3 regions of the Oceanobacillus sp. HCA-5259 genome follow, and region 2 is predicted to be linked to each of the others. Evidence: predicted binding sites of a transcription regulator. Region 2 holds the regulator's gene; each other region holds the start of a gene.

Region 1 (4,219 bases), on a different contig from region 2:
TATACAGTATGGGATGGGTTGCCGACACGACCTTAGCTGTTTCACATAGTCGATGAATTCCCCCTTGATACATACATGCTTCGATCAATAGTTTCCCTGCCAAATCCCCTTGTTTATTTCCTAAAAAGGAAATCCAGTCTTCCATAAATAAATCCAGATCCGCAAGCGCCTCAGGGCCTATAATAAATATTTCTTCCATTCTTAGATTTGTTGACATTTTCCATGTGAAATAATTAAATAATGCAGCAGGTCTCCGTTTTCCTTCCGTAGCCTGATATTTTGCATAGATAGCATGTTTAGCAATATGGTTTAAATCTAATTCTACTATATTTTCTTCTACAAGATCCTCCAGTTCAAGCTCATCCCACTCTCCTGCATCCCTTTCATTTGTTTGAAACACCATCATGCATAGCGATTCATAAAGTTTAGCAGCTTGAATGTAATTTTTTTGGTATAACAATTCCTCTGCTTGCTGGAATGCCCTTAACAAATCATTACCAATTTTAAATTCATCGAAATAATCGTATTTAAAATCACTATCCCAATAGTTTTCACCGTACACTTCATAGCCAGTGCATTCAAAATAAATTTCTCCACTTTCTATATCTTCACAGAATGCTCCTATCCATTCCACATCGGGAGTAATTAAATGTTCGCCTGGCTGATCAATTGTAAAGTTTAAAAATGCAATTCTTTTATCTTCTTTCGTGACTCTAGCTAGATTGTATATCCAACTATCTTTTTCAGAGTCTGACATACTCGTTAATTTTTTATTAACAATTTCCATGAACTCTTTATAATTCATTGTTTAGCACCCCGCATATTAATTTAATTGTGTGTAGGGTTATGGAAGGGACAGGGACCGTATCCATAACTGATGACATCTGTAATTGTAATTCATTAAAACCAAATTTTAATTCGGTTGGCAGTTGATTATTATGGTCATTATTCGTTACCATAGTAGGAGGCACCTCTTCTATTTGGTAGTTTTTTCTCGATAATTAAACTATACCAAAAGTGGAGGTGTTTTTCTTTTTTATAATCGGCAGATGTCAAGGTTCATAATGAATTTCCAAAACACTATACCAGATAAGGATTAGATGTCACCTTTACTCTGCGAAAGTTGAGTGTTATAAAAACACCTGTAAATTGATAGCGTCTAACTAGCTTTCCATCGCACAAATTTTTCTCTCCAAATTAGACTGATCTCGTCTTAATCTGCCGTTCCTACCAAAACCCCAACCTCCCCCAACTCCCGGCAAACCTCCTCAATCTTCCCCACCGAATCTGCCTCCAACGTATGCAGGTGCAACCCGTTCGTCAGCGAAGATAAATGCGCAACATTCGGTCCCCGCAAATTCTCATAAAAAAGATCAACCTCCCTTCGATTGCTCACCCGAATCGAAGCGGTAATATCCCCATAAACCGGGTGATCCACACTCACATCCTTCACGGTCACCCCATGATCGACAATAATATACAATTCTTCTAACGTCTGTTCCGGCGTATGGTTCACAACGATTGTCTTTCGCACCAGGTTGTCTTCCGGTTGATTGCCCATATAAATATAACCCTGACTTGTTGCAACAACTGGCTCATTCTTTGCCTTTAAAATCGACACATCTTGCACAATCACTTGTCTCGATACATTCGCTTTTTCCGCGAACTTGGATGCGGTAATTGGCTCTTTCGACTTCTTCAGTTCATTTATAATCAGTTGTTGGCGCTCACTGGATGACATTTTTTCTTTACTTTGCATGTCTTCATCCCCTTATTTATAAAAATTCTTATAATTAGCCCTTGCTATTATATTGATTTTGTGTAAATATAGGTGTCATGACACCCACATACATTATCCCACTCAGCTTATTTTTATGCAATGTATGTGAAGTAATTAACAAGTTAATTCTATTAAAAAGAAAATGGAGCGGACATACTATGAATCAAATCAAACTACGAAAAATGCTAGAGGACTTTTTTATGGAGGATATTGGCGATCAAGATCTAACGAGTCATGCGATTTTTCCGGCGGAGCAAAATGGAAGCGGTGTTTTTATCGCGAAGGAATCTGGGATTATTGCAGGTTCAGACATCATTCAACAAGCTTATCATTTACTAGATTCAAAGTTAGAAATCTCCCTTCATTATACAGACGGAGACTATGTGCAACGGGGTGAGAGAATAGCGGAAGTTCGTGGCTCGGTTCGGAATATCTTAACAGGGGAACGGGTTATTTTAAATCTGGTGCAGCGAATGAGCGGAATTGCGACATTAACGAATCAATGTGTAGAAACGCTGAATGACTCTTCCATTCAAATATGTGATACGAGAAAGACGACACCTGGCTTACGCATGCTCGAGAAATATGCGGTAACGGTCGGTGGCGGGAAAAATCATCGGAACGGGTTATATGATGGCGTTATGATTAAAGATAACCATATAACGTATGCCGGCTCGATTACAAAAGCGGTCGAAAGGGCTCGAAAAGCGCTTGGGCATATGGTGAAGATTGAAGTGGAAACGGAGAATAAAGAAGCGGTGCTTGAAGCAGTGGAGGCAAAGGCCGATGTGATTATGTTTGATAACCGGACTCCTGAAGAAGTGAAGGAATTTGCTAAGCTCGTGCCGTCCCCAATTATCACGGAAGCGTCTGGTGGTATTAATCTCAAAAACCTAGCAACTTATGCAGGAACAGGTGTCCACTATATTTCGCTCGGTGCGTTAACCCATTCCGTGAAGGCGCTGGATATTAGTTTACTTGTGAAAGAAGAGTAAGAAAATAACTAAGGCTCAAGCAAGGAGAAGCATAATGAAAAACGTTTGGAAGGTGTCCATAATCTTACTTGGATTCTTACTATTAGTCGCATGTGGAAGCGAAGCAAGTTCTAAAAAACCAAATGAACAAAATACGCAGCTTACGACAACAATCAAAGGCGGACGCACTGGCGGAGCATGGGCAGTGTTTACAGAGGGAATCGCGGAATCGATTCGACGGGAGCATGGTGGATCATTTATAACGGTCGAGCCTGGAAGCATTATTGAAAATCCATTAATGGTCGGAACAGGTAGAGTTCCTTATGGCTTGTCCTATTCGATGACAGCTTATGCGGCTTATAAAGGACTAGAGCCGTATAATCAAGCCTTTCGAGACATTCGTGCCGTTAGTGTCGTTGTGCCGGCAAACTATTATCAGCTTTTTTCAAGGGAAGAGCTTGGGGTGACTTCGGTTGAAGACTTATTAGAAAATGGTCCGCTCCACATATCCGTGAATCAACAAGGTTCGGCAGGCGAGGTTATTACCCGGGAAATTTTAAGATTTTACGGGGTAACCTATGAAGATATTATTTCTGAGGGTGGTTCAGTTGATTTCCTCTCTGGCTCGATGGCTTTTGAACTGATGGCAGATGGTAGGCTTGATGCGGCGGGAAATGCTGAATCCGCTCCTTCCAGTAATATTATCGAAGCGGCAACAACGACGAATTTAAATATGATTTCCTTTGATGAAGAAATGATCCAGACCATTGCCGAAAACTTAGGAATGGAGCCGAACATCATTCCAGCTGGTACATATGATTTTCTCACCGAAGACGTTCAGACGGTGAGCACACCGGCAATTCTTATGGTTCACAAAGATGTTCCCGATGAGGAAGTCTATGCTGTCACGAAAAGTATTTACAATAATCTAGACTTTTTAGATACCGTTCATGAAGAATTTAAAGCGTTAACGAAAAGAAATATGAGCAATGTTGGAGCACTCCCGCTGCATCCAGGGGCGGAAAAGTTTTTTAAAGAAAAAGGACTGCTAAAAAATAATTAAAGCTTAGCATTCGATAAAGGAGATTGTTCAATGGTGAACCTGAAAGCACGTATAATTGGCTGGTTTGGGTATGGGTACCGTCGCCAGCTATCATCCTATCATTTACATATCTTCAGACTGCTTGCTTGTATTCTTGCAGTCTATCAAATTTGGTCGGTCATTTGGGGGAAATTAGATCCCTTGAATCAAATGGCACTGCATTTATCTGGTATTCTTGCAATTGCCTTTTTGCTGTATGGTTATTCCAGGAAAGCTCACGAATGTAAAACAACGGAGAATCCGACTTGGATCGATTATACAGCGGTACTTCTCGTCATTCTAGCTGGAGTTTACTTTTCTATGCATGCGGAGCGTATATCAGTAAGGATTCCAATTATGGACCCGCTCACGACTCTTGATTTA
Region 2 (4,219 bases):
GTTATGCAGTTTTCCGCCCTTCCGGTAGCGTTGTATATGGAATTATATTTCCCCGAAAGTTATTCACAAAATATGATTTATTGGTCGATTTTTAGTTTTACTGCTGGACTGCTCGTTACGTTATGGCTAATGAGGCCAGACATGAAAATGCCAGCACACCGGGATGCTTCCCCCGTTTCTTCCGTTATCCTTTGGTCCATATTTGGGGTGTTTCTAGCCTTCTTTGCTCAAACAATTGCAGCAATGATTGAAATCTTTATTTTCGGCATCCCAGCAGGATCGGAGAACACAATGGGGATTATGGAATATGCCCGGGCAAATATGCTCTTCATTTTGATTCCAGCAATTATTGCGCCAATCCTTGAAGAGATCATTTTTAGAAAGATTATTTTCGGTAGTCTCTATAAGCGCATGAACTTCTTTTTCGCCGCTATACTATCAGCACTCGTCTTTGCTGCTTTTCATGTAGACTTTTCCCATCTTCTTATGTATACAGCAATGGGACTCGTATTTGCTTTCCTTTATGTAAAAACAAAACGGATTATCGTTCCGATTATCGTCCATGCAGGGATGAACTCTTACGTTGTTTATAAGCAGTATAACTTAACACCAGAAGAAATCCAAAAAATGATTGATCAGCTTGAACAGTTGCAGACAATTTTGTTGAGCTGGGTATGAAAAAAAGCGGGATCCTGACGGACTATTCAAACGTCATCTCCCGCTTTTTTATTATATTTCATTTAACATCGTAATGATTTCATCCGTATCTTCAATCGTTTCTTCCATTACCGTATAGCGTACAAGATATAAGTCCTCATCTTTAACGAAAATGCGGCCGATTTCTTCTTGATTTGGTTCTTTTGCATCCCCATCTACACGGAATTGGTACATGACTTCACTTTCCGTTGCATAGAGACGTTCAAAATCAAATTCTCCTGTTGTCATATCTTGTAAGCTTAGCTCCAGCACATCAATGAAATTCGCAAGCCCGCTTCGTTCATTACCATCTTCATAATAATCATAGGTGATGATTGCACTGTAATTCCCTAAGGTTTCCGCAACCGGAATGTATTCAGCGGTTGCTTCCCCTTCCGCTTCATCATAACCGGCAAGCATCCATTCTTCCTCATCAAAAGGAGTAGGAAGACTAGAAATTACTTCCACATAATCTCCAGTCATCTCAACCTCTTCTCTTTCCTCAGGCAGTGGATTGACTTCGAAGATTTCCGACTCATAAATTTTCCATTTACCGTCGTCTGGACGAAGAATATGTTCTCCTCTTGTTTCGTTGTTCTCGAAGTCGCCTGAATCTTTTTCAATCGTACGTTGTGTATAGTGGACGACAGCTTCATCCTCAGATTGTTCTTTCATCTCAAGATCTGCCAACTCGATATCCAATGAATACTCAAAGAACTCAGTGATCGTCTCCTTTGTTGATTCATAAGCAGGAGATTCCCCGTGAATTGTCTCCATATAACCGTCCAAGTCCTTTGCCATCAACGCTTCAACATTATCCTCAAGGACAGCAAAAAATACATCCTCCCCTGCTTCAACCTCTTGCTCTGATTCCGTTTCTTTCTCCTCTGTATTATTCGAGCAAGCTGCTAAAAACAGACAGGAGAGTAAAAGCAATACTCCTGTCCATATTTTACGATTCAACACGTTTTCCCACGCCCCTACTATTTTCTCCCGTTTCACTATCTTTCTTGTTTCTTTATCACGTATTAACGGTCTGTAATACCCCTACCTCTAAACATGAGGGAAGCCCAATATGTAAAGGGGATAAACAGTCCGTAAATACCTGATTCTGTTCAACTAACATTCAGTGGGAGGTAAGGAATTCCCCACTGAATAAAGTTTCACTTTATGTGTGCTCTATTTTGATTGCAATGGATAATGCTTCAAAAAGTAAACAAGTGCCTGTAGTTCAACCGCTAAATCGATATGATGAACGCGCACATCTTCCGGTACTGTAATACGAACAGGTGTGAAGTTCAAGATTCCTTCAATCCCTGCTTTAACTAATTTTTCTGTAATAACATCAGCTTCCGATACAGGTACAGTGAGGATCGCGACAGAGATTCCCTCAATTCTCTCCATCATTTCATCTATCCCGTAAACTGGAACACCCCCGACAATTTGACCGATTTTCTCTTCATCACTATCGAAGGCCATTTTGATTTGGATATTATTATTTTTCGTAAAGTTATAATTTAAAAAGGCGGTACCTAGATTACCGACACCGATTAAAGCAACCTCTGTCGTTTCATGTTGGTCGAGTGTACTGCGGAAAAATCCGAGCAAGTATTCGACATTATAGCCGTAACCTTTCTTTCCTAAAGCGCCGAAGTATGAAAAGTCACGACGGATTGTAGCGGAGTCAACTTTGATTGCTTCTGATAGTTCCTTTGAAGAAACCCGTTTTTTCCCTTGTCGATTCAGATTATTTAAATAGCGATAATATAACGGAAGCCGCTTTGCTGTTGCTTGTGGTATTTTGTTTTGTCTCATATCTGTTCCTCATTTCATTAATAACGATAATAATAGTTATACTTATGTCTATTCTACCAGAAAACGAGCGAAATGTCGTGATTATTTTCACATATAATTTCCTTCTTCTGCTTTTTGCGTTACAATACATATAATGGGGTGAATGTATGATTTTAATGCAAATGAATGGACTTTCGAAATCCTTTGGTTCGGAAACCATTTTATCAAATGTAAAACTTGAAATTAAAGATCTTGATCGAATAGCAATTGTTGGGAGAAACGGGGCTGGGAAATCTACTTTATTAAAAATAATGGCCGGCGAACTTTCTTATGATACCGGGGAACTTATTAAGCCGAAAGAACTTACTATCGGCTACCTTTCACAACATATGGAATTAAAATCCGGCAAGACAATCTGGAATGAGCTTGTCACCGTATTCGACCATTTAAAACAACAAGAAGAGAATTTACGGAAGATAGAAGAGAAATTGCAAGATACTGAGAAGCTTTCAAATGATGAATATCAAAGTTTACTATCAGAGTATGATCGCCTGCAGCACGCTTACGAGACCGGTGGCGGCTATACGTATGAAGCTGAGATTAAGGCAGTATTGAATGGACTCAATTTCCAGGACTATGATTACCATACAATGATTAGTGAACTTAGTGGCGGCCAAAAAACAAGGCTCGCTCTCGGCAAGCTGCTCCTGCAAAAGCCACAACTCCTGCTTCTTGATGAACCGACCAACCATTTAGATATTGAAACATTAGGCTGGCTCGAATCCTATTTAAGCGGGTATCCAGGAGCAGTTGTCATTGTTTCCCATGATCGCTACTTCCTTGATAAAACCGTATCCCTCGTCTATGAAATTTCAAGACATGAGACGAAGAAATATCACGGGACATATAGTAAATTTCTCGAACAAAAAGCAGCCGACTACGAACGGGAACGGAAAGAATTTGAAAAGCAGCAAACAGAAATTAAACGGATGGAAGATTTCGTCCAACGTAATATCGCCCGTGCCTCTACTACGAAACGGGCGCAAAGCAGACGGAAACAGCTTGAACGAATGGAACGGGTGAACAGACCGCTTGGAGACGAGGCTTCTATGTCCTTCTCTTTCGATATAGAAAGAAGAAGTGGAAATGATGTCTTGAAAATAGAAGACCTTTCCCTCCGCTATCCGGATGAAGATGAATATACCTTCAAGCAAGCAAACCTCCGCCTCACCCGCGGCGAACGGGTTGTCCTTATTGGACCGAACGGGGTTGGTAAAACGAGTTTACTTAAGATTCTTATCGGCAAGCTCCAGGCAACGAACGGGTCCTTTGAACTGGGGACAAATGTGAAAATCGGCTACTATGATCAGGAACAGGCGAATCTTTCCTCCAATAAAACAGTCCTGCAGGAATTATGGGATGAATACCCGCTTGTAATGGAAAAAGATATCCGCACGGTACTAGGCAATTTCTTATTTAGTGGAGATGACGTTTTAAAAACGGTCGATCAGTTAAGTGGTGGAGAGAAAGCGAGGCTCGCCCTGGCAAAACTAATGATGCAAAAGGCTAACCTGCTTATACTTGATGAGCCGACAAACCATCTGGACATCGACAGTAAGGAAGTGCTGGAAGCAGCATTAATGGACTATCCTGGTACAATCCTCTTTGTTTCCCATGACCGTTATTTCATTAATCGCATTACAGACCAAGTCGCGAAAATGAGCAAGAA
Region 3 (4,219 bases), on a different contig from region 2:
CCAGGTTGGTCAGCGCTTGTTTTCGGGGCTACCGCAGTCGAAACGAAATACCCTTCAGGATGGAGGCGGTTGACGGCCAATTGTATAAAGTTATTGAAACGCTCCCGATCTTCGGGTAATACATTTTCAAAATCAATATTTAACCCTCGATAGCCTTTTTCGTTCATTACATTGAGGATGTTTGTCAATAACGTATCCATTAGCTGGTTACTCGTCAGAATCGTATGGGTGAGCGATGAACCGGTTTCTTCTGAAGTGAAATTTAAGATCGACATCATTGGCAAAACATTCTCTTCATAACTTGCGGCAATCATCTGTTCATCTGGAAAAGGCTCCAAGCTTCCGTCCGCTTGAACCTGATAGGCAAACGGGCTCGCAAATGTCAGCAGTTCCCCAACTTCACGGATTGACTGGGCACCTGCTGCATCTTGCTGGTAGGAATATGCATTGACATCAATAATTGGTTTCCCCCGTGGAATAAAGAGCGTTTGCCCAGTAAAGATAGGCTCGGTTATCGTAAGGGCGTTCTCCTGAGCGAGTGCATAGACCGATACTCCGTACTGATTCGCAATGCTTGCAAGTGTCTCGCCAGGCGCTACATTGTGACGTGCAAGCGGAATAAATATTCTTTGTCCTGGCATGAGCGCCTCGGGATTGACCCCGGGGTTTGCCTGTAATACTTGATTTAAAGCCAATCCAAAATTAGCAGCAATACTCCACAAGCTTTCTCCAGCCTTTACCGTATGCCACGTTCCCTTAATCGGAATAAGTAACGCCAGACCAACAACAAGCCGTTCCGGATCCGGCAAATCGTTCACCCGCAATAACTCCGTCATACTTACCCCATATCGTTCATGTAACCCATACAAATTATCCCCCGGCTCCACAACGTGAATAATCACAAAAACTCCCCCTCTTACATTTCGCTCCAATATCCTATGCCCAAAAAGTGAGAATGTGTAGGGACAGAGGGTCAGAGCATTTGTCCCAGAATAGGAAACTATAAAATAAAAATGCTGTGATAACTTAGGTATCCAGGGCTAGCCACGTCCGGCTCCAGCGCCCAGCAACTATCAAACTTCACACTCCTCCAATCGATAAGTCAACATCAACTCACTGCGTTCGTTGTGTTTCCTTTATCTCATTCCGGAGTGCTCCAGTTTGTATGTTGCTAAACGGACGCTTACGCCTTTGTCCCAGAAAATTAATAGAAAGTTAACGAAATAAACCATTTTCCCAATAGACATCTGCCCATAACATGTTAAACTTATAGTAAGGAAATGATTGGGAAGTGATGGCCATGAAGTTGTGGATGAAAAAAGCGCTCGTTGCATTGATTGCGATTGCAACACTCGGAATGTACACGCCGACTTCGTTATTGGAAATTGAAGCAGAAGATAATAAAGATACTTTCTCCTCAAAAGCAGAATTCGATCAAGCGACTGAAGTCCGGGCAAGTGAAGCGACGTTCGAAAGCTATGAAACAATGCTTGAAGTCGAAACAGAACCGGATTATTTACGGGAGTTACAAGAACAGGCGAAAATTCAAAGCATGCTGAAATTTGGTCCGCGTATTGCTGAACAAGTGGAGGATGAGTTTTCTGCGGTAATTTTGCCGAAAATGGAGTCTGTACTGGAAGAGTTAGCTGCTGAAGCAGGGGATGAGGCGGTTCGTTATTATGGAATTACGGAACAACCAGCAAAGGGCTACGGTGAGCGAATCTTTCACGTAACCGATTATCGTACGGAAGAAGATGTCGTCCAGTTCCACGTCCGTCGTGACAATCGACCATTAGAAGGTTACTATTTCAACTTCCACTATCATCTTCAAAACGATGACTTCAGAGAGCATCACAACCTCGGTGAAATTTACTGGGATAAAAATACACCACCTAAGTGGATGGCATAAAGATTAAAAGAGGTGAGGATATAAGCTGTCCCCACCTCTTTTTATATATTCGCGCGCCCAGCAAGCCGTTAGTTGCTAGCTGTTGAAACTTTCTTGAATGACCTAAAGCTTTGAGGTGGGAGTTTTACGGACGGTTACACCGGGATAAAGTGAATCCTGCCGCCTTGTCAATTACACCCCTTGTTGAGGATAAAGAGAAGTTGAGCCTGAGATTATCGGCGAAAACCATGGAAGATGTGAGTAACTTGGAATTCAGCACCGAAGAATCCCGCGGGAGTTTCTATTTATGGATTAGGAGAAGGGAGAATATCTTAATGAGATTAGGTTTAAAAAGAAATGAAGTTAGACTGGTACCTCATAATCACGAATGGACAGAAGAGTTTCTCAGAGTTAAAAAAGATATTGTAAAGGAAACAAGGCTAGAGCCATATAAAGAAATCCTTTGTAAGGCATAAACAGGAAGGTATAAATGAGTATACAGTGAAAAAAGAGAGTTTTGTTAAAAAAATATGTGCATTGAATATAGTATAGAATAACTTCACCGATTTGTCATAATCTGCCGAAACAGGAAGCGTTTACAGGTGGTATGATCAATTTGAAAGAGATAGAAATCTTATTACGCAATAATATGATCAACGGTTCACAAAGAAGCGAGGTGAGTTTAACGGTTAATTAACAGACATTATTTTCTCAGCCTCACATGATATTTAGTTGGATAGCAATAGGCTATATTTTTTTAAAACAACATGCTCAATGTTTCACAATATAAGATGAGGAGGATTTACCATGACTACAAAAACACTTGAAAAGAAACAAGTTAAATCAGCGGGTGAGAGCATTGATACCCTGGTCGTTAATGGGAATAAGGCATTAAAGGAAATGAAAATGCTGGATCAAGCCCAAATTAACAACATTATTAAAGAAATGGCTTTAGCGGGCTTGGACAAACATATGGAATTGGCCAAGTTAGCTATAGAAGAAACAAAACGCGGTGTTTACGAGGACAAAATTATTAAAAACATGTTTTCGACGGAATATATTTACCACAACATTAAATATGAACGGACAATAGGGGTCATGAATGAAAATGAAATGGAAGGTATCGTTGAAATTGCGGAACCTATTGGAGTCATTGCTGGAATTACTCCTATCACGAATCCGACTTCTACGACAATGTTTAAATCCATTATCTCTATTAAAACGGGTAATCCGATTATCTTTGCTTTTCACCCTGGGGCACAAAAATCAAGTGCTAAGGCAGCCCAAGTCCTATATGAAGCTGCTGTGAAAGCCGGTGCACCTGAACACTGCATTCAGTGGATTGACCAACCGGCTGTGGAAAAAACGCAAGCACTCATGAAACATGAGGGCATCGCGCTCATTTTAGCCACAGGTGGATCTGGTATGGTGAAATCCGCTTACAGTTCCGGAAAACCAGCCCTAGGTGTCGGACCAGGTAACGTCCCTTGTTATATAGAAAAAACAGCGTATATCAAACGAGCAGTCAATGATCTCATTTTATCTAAAACTTTTGATAATGGCATGATTTGTGCTTCCGAACAAGCTGTAATTATCGATGAGCCAATCTATGAAAAAGTGAAACAAGAGATGATTGCTCAGAACTGTTACTTTTTAAATGCCACAGAAAAGGTAAAAGTCGAAAAACTGGTCATTGATGAAAATACGGCTTCTGTTAATCCGGCGATAGTTGGAATGAGTGCAGCTACTATTGCGAAAATGGCAGGAGTCACTGTTCCGGAAAACACAAAGATATTGGTCGCTGAATTAACCGGAGTGGGTCCCGATTATCCACTGTCACGGGAAAAGCTCAGTCCCGTGCTTGCCTGTTATAAAGCAAACAATACAGAAATGGGACTCAGACGGTGTGAGGAAATGCTTGAATTTGGTGGACTTGGTCACTCTGCTGTGATCCATTCTGAAGATCAGAAGGTCATCGATGAATTCAGTCAGCGGATGAAAGCTGGACGCTTGATTGTTAATCAGCCATCATCTCAAGGGGCAATTGGCGATATATATAATGCGTATACCCCGTCACTGACCCTTGGGTGCGGTTCATACGGCGGAAATTCTGTGTCTAGCAATGTGAGCTCTGTTCATTTATATAACGTCAAAAAATTGGCGAAAAGAAGTGTTAATATGCAATGGTTTAAAGTTCCACCAAAAATATATTTTGAAAAAAATGCCGTTCAATATCTTGAGAAGATGCCGAATATCTCAAGGGCTATCATTGTAACGGATCCGATGATGGTCAAATTGGGATACGTTGATAAGGTCTTATATTACTTAAGA

Evidence for each region. The regulator Rex, encoded in region 2, represses fermentation and respiration genes when NADH is low (regulators of the CRP and FNR family bind a similar motif). The targets are predictions, from matches to a motif close to TTGTGAAATATTTCACAA.
Region 1: a site for Rex is predicted at 1,884-1,901, ahead of nadC (carboxylating nicotinate-nucleotide diphosphorylase). Genes of this name have one in related genera too.
Region 3: a site for Rex is predicted at 2,656-2,673, ahead of adhE (bifunctional acetaldehyde-CoA/alcohol dehydrogenase). Genes of this name have one in related genera too.

Annotation. Positions count from the first base shown of each region.
Region 1 is NZ_JBBKBV010000001.1:32,544-36,762, reverse strand. It holds gene WKU33_RS00140 (hypothetical protein) at 1-805, opposite strand, end outside; gene WKU33_RS00135 (hypothetical protein) at 795-959, opposite strand; gene WKU33_RS00130 (transcription repressor NadR) at 1,214-1,759, opposite strand; gene nadC (carboxylating nicotinate-nucleotide diphosphorylase) at 1,939-2,775, shown strand; gene WKU33_RS00120 (TAXI family TRAP transporter solute-binding subunit) at 2,810-3,817, shown strand; gene WKU33_RS00115 (TRAP transporter permease) at 3,848-4,219, shown strand, end outside.
Region 2 is NZ_JBBKBV010000041.1:7,646-11,864, reverse strand. It holds gene WKU33_RS16475 (CPBP family intramembrane glutamic endopeptidase) at 1-678, shown strand, start outside; gene WKU33_RS16470 (hypothetical protein) at 730-1,662, opposite strand; gene WKU33_RS16465 (redox-sensing transcriptional repressor Rex) at 1,876-2,511, opposite strand; gene WKU33_RS16460 (ABC-F family ATP-binding cassette domain-containing protein) at 2,658-4,219, shown strand, end outside.
Region 3 is NZ_JBBKBV010000001.1:138,312-142,530, forward strand. It holds gene WKU33_RS00655 (LysM peptidoglycan-binding domain-containing protein) at 1-902, opposite strand, end outside; gene WKU33_RS00660 (YpjP family protein) at 1,301-1,909, shown strand; gene WKU33_RS00665 (hypothetical protein) at 2,020-2,364, shown strand; gene adhE (bifunctional acetaldehyde-CoA/alcohol dehydrogenase) at 2,696-4,219, shown strand, end outside.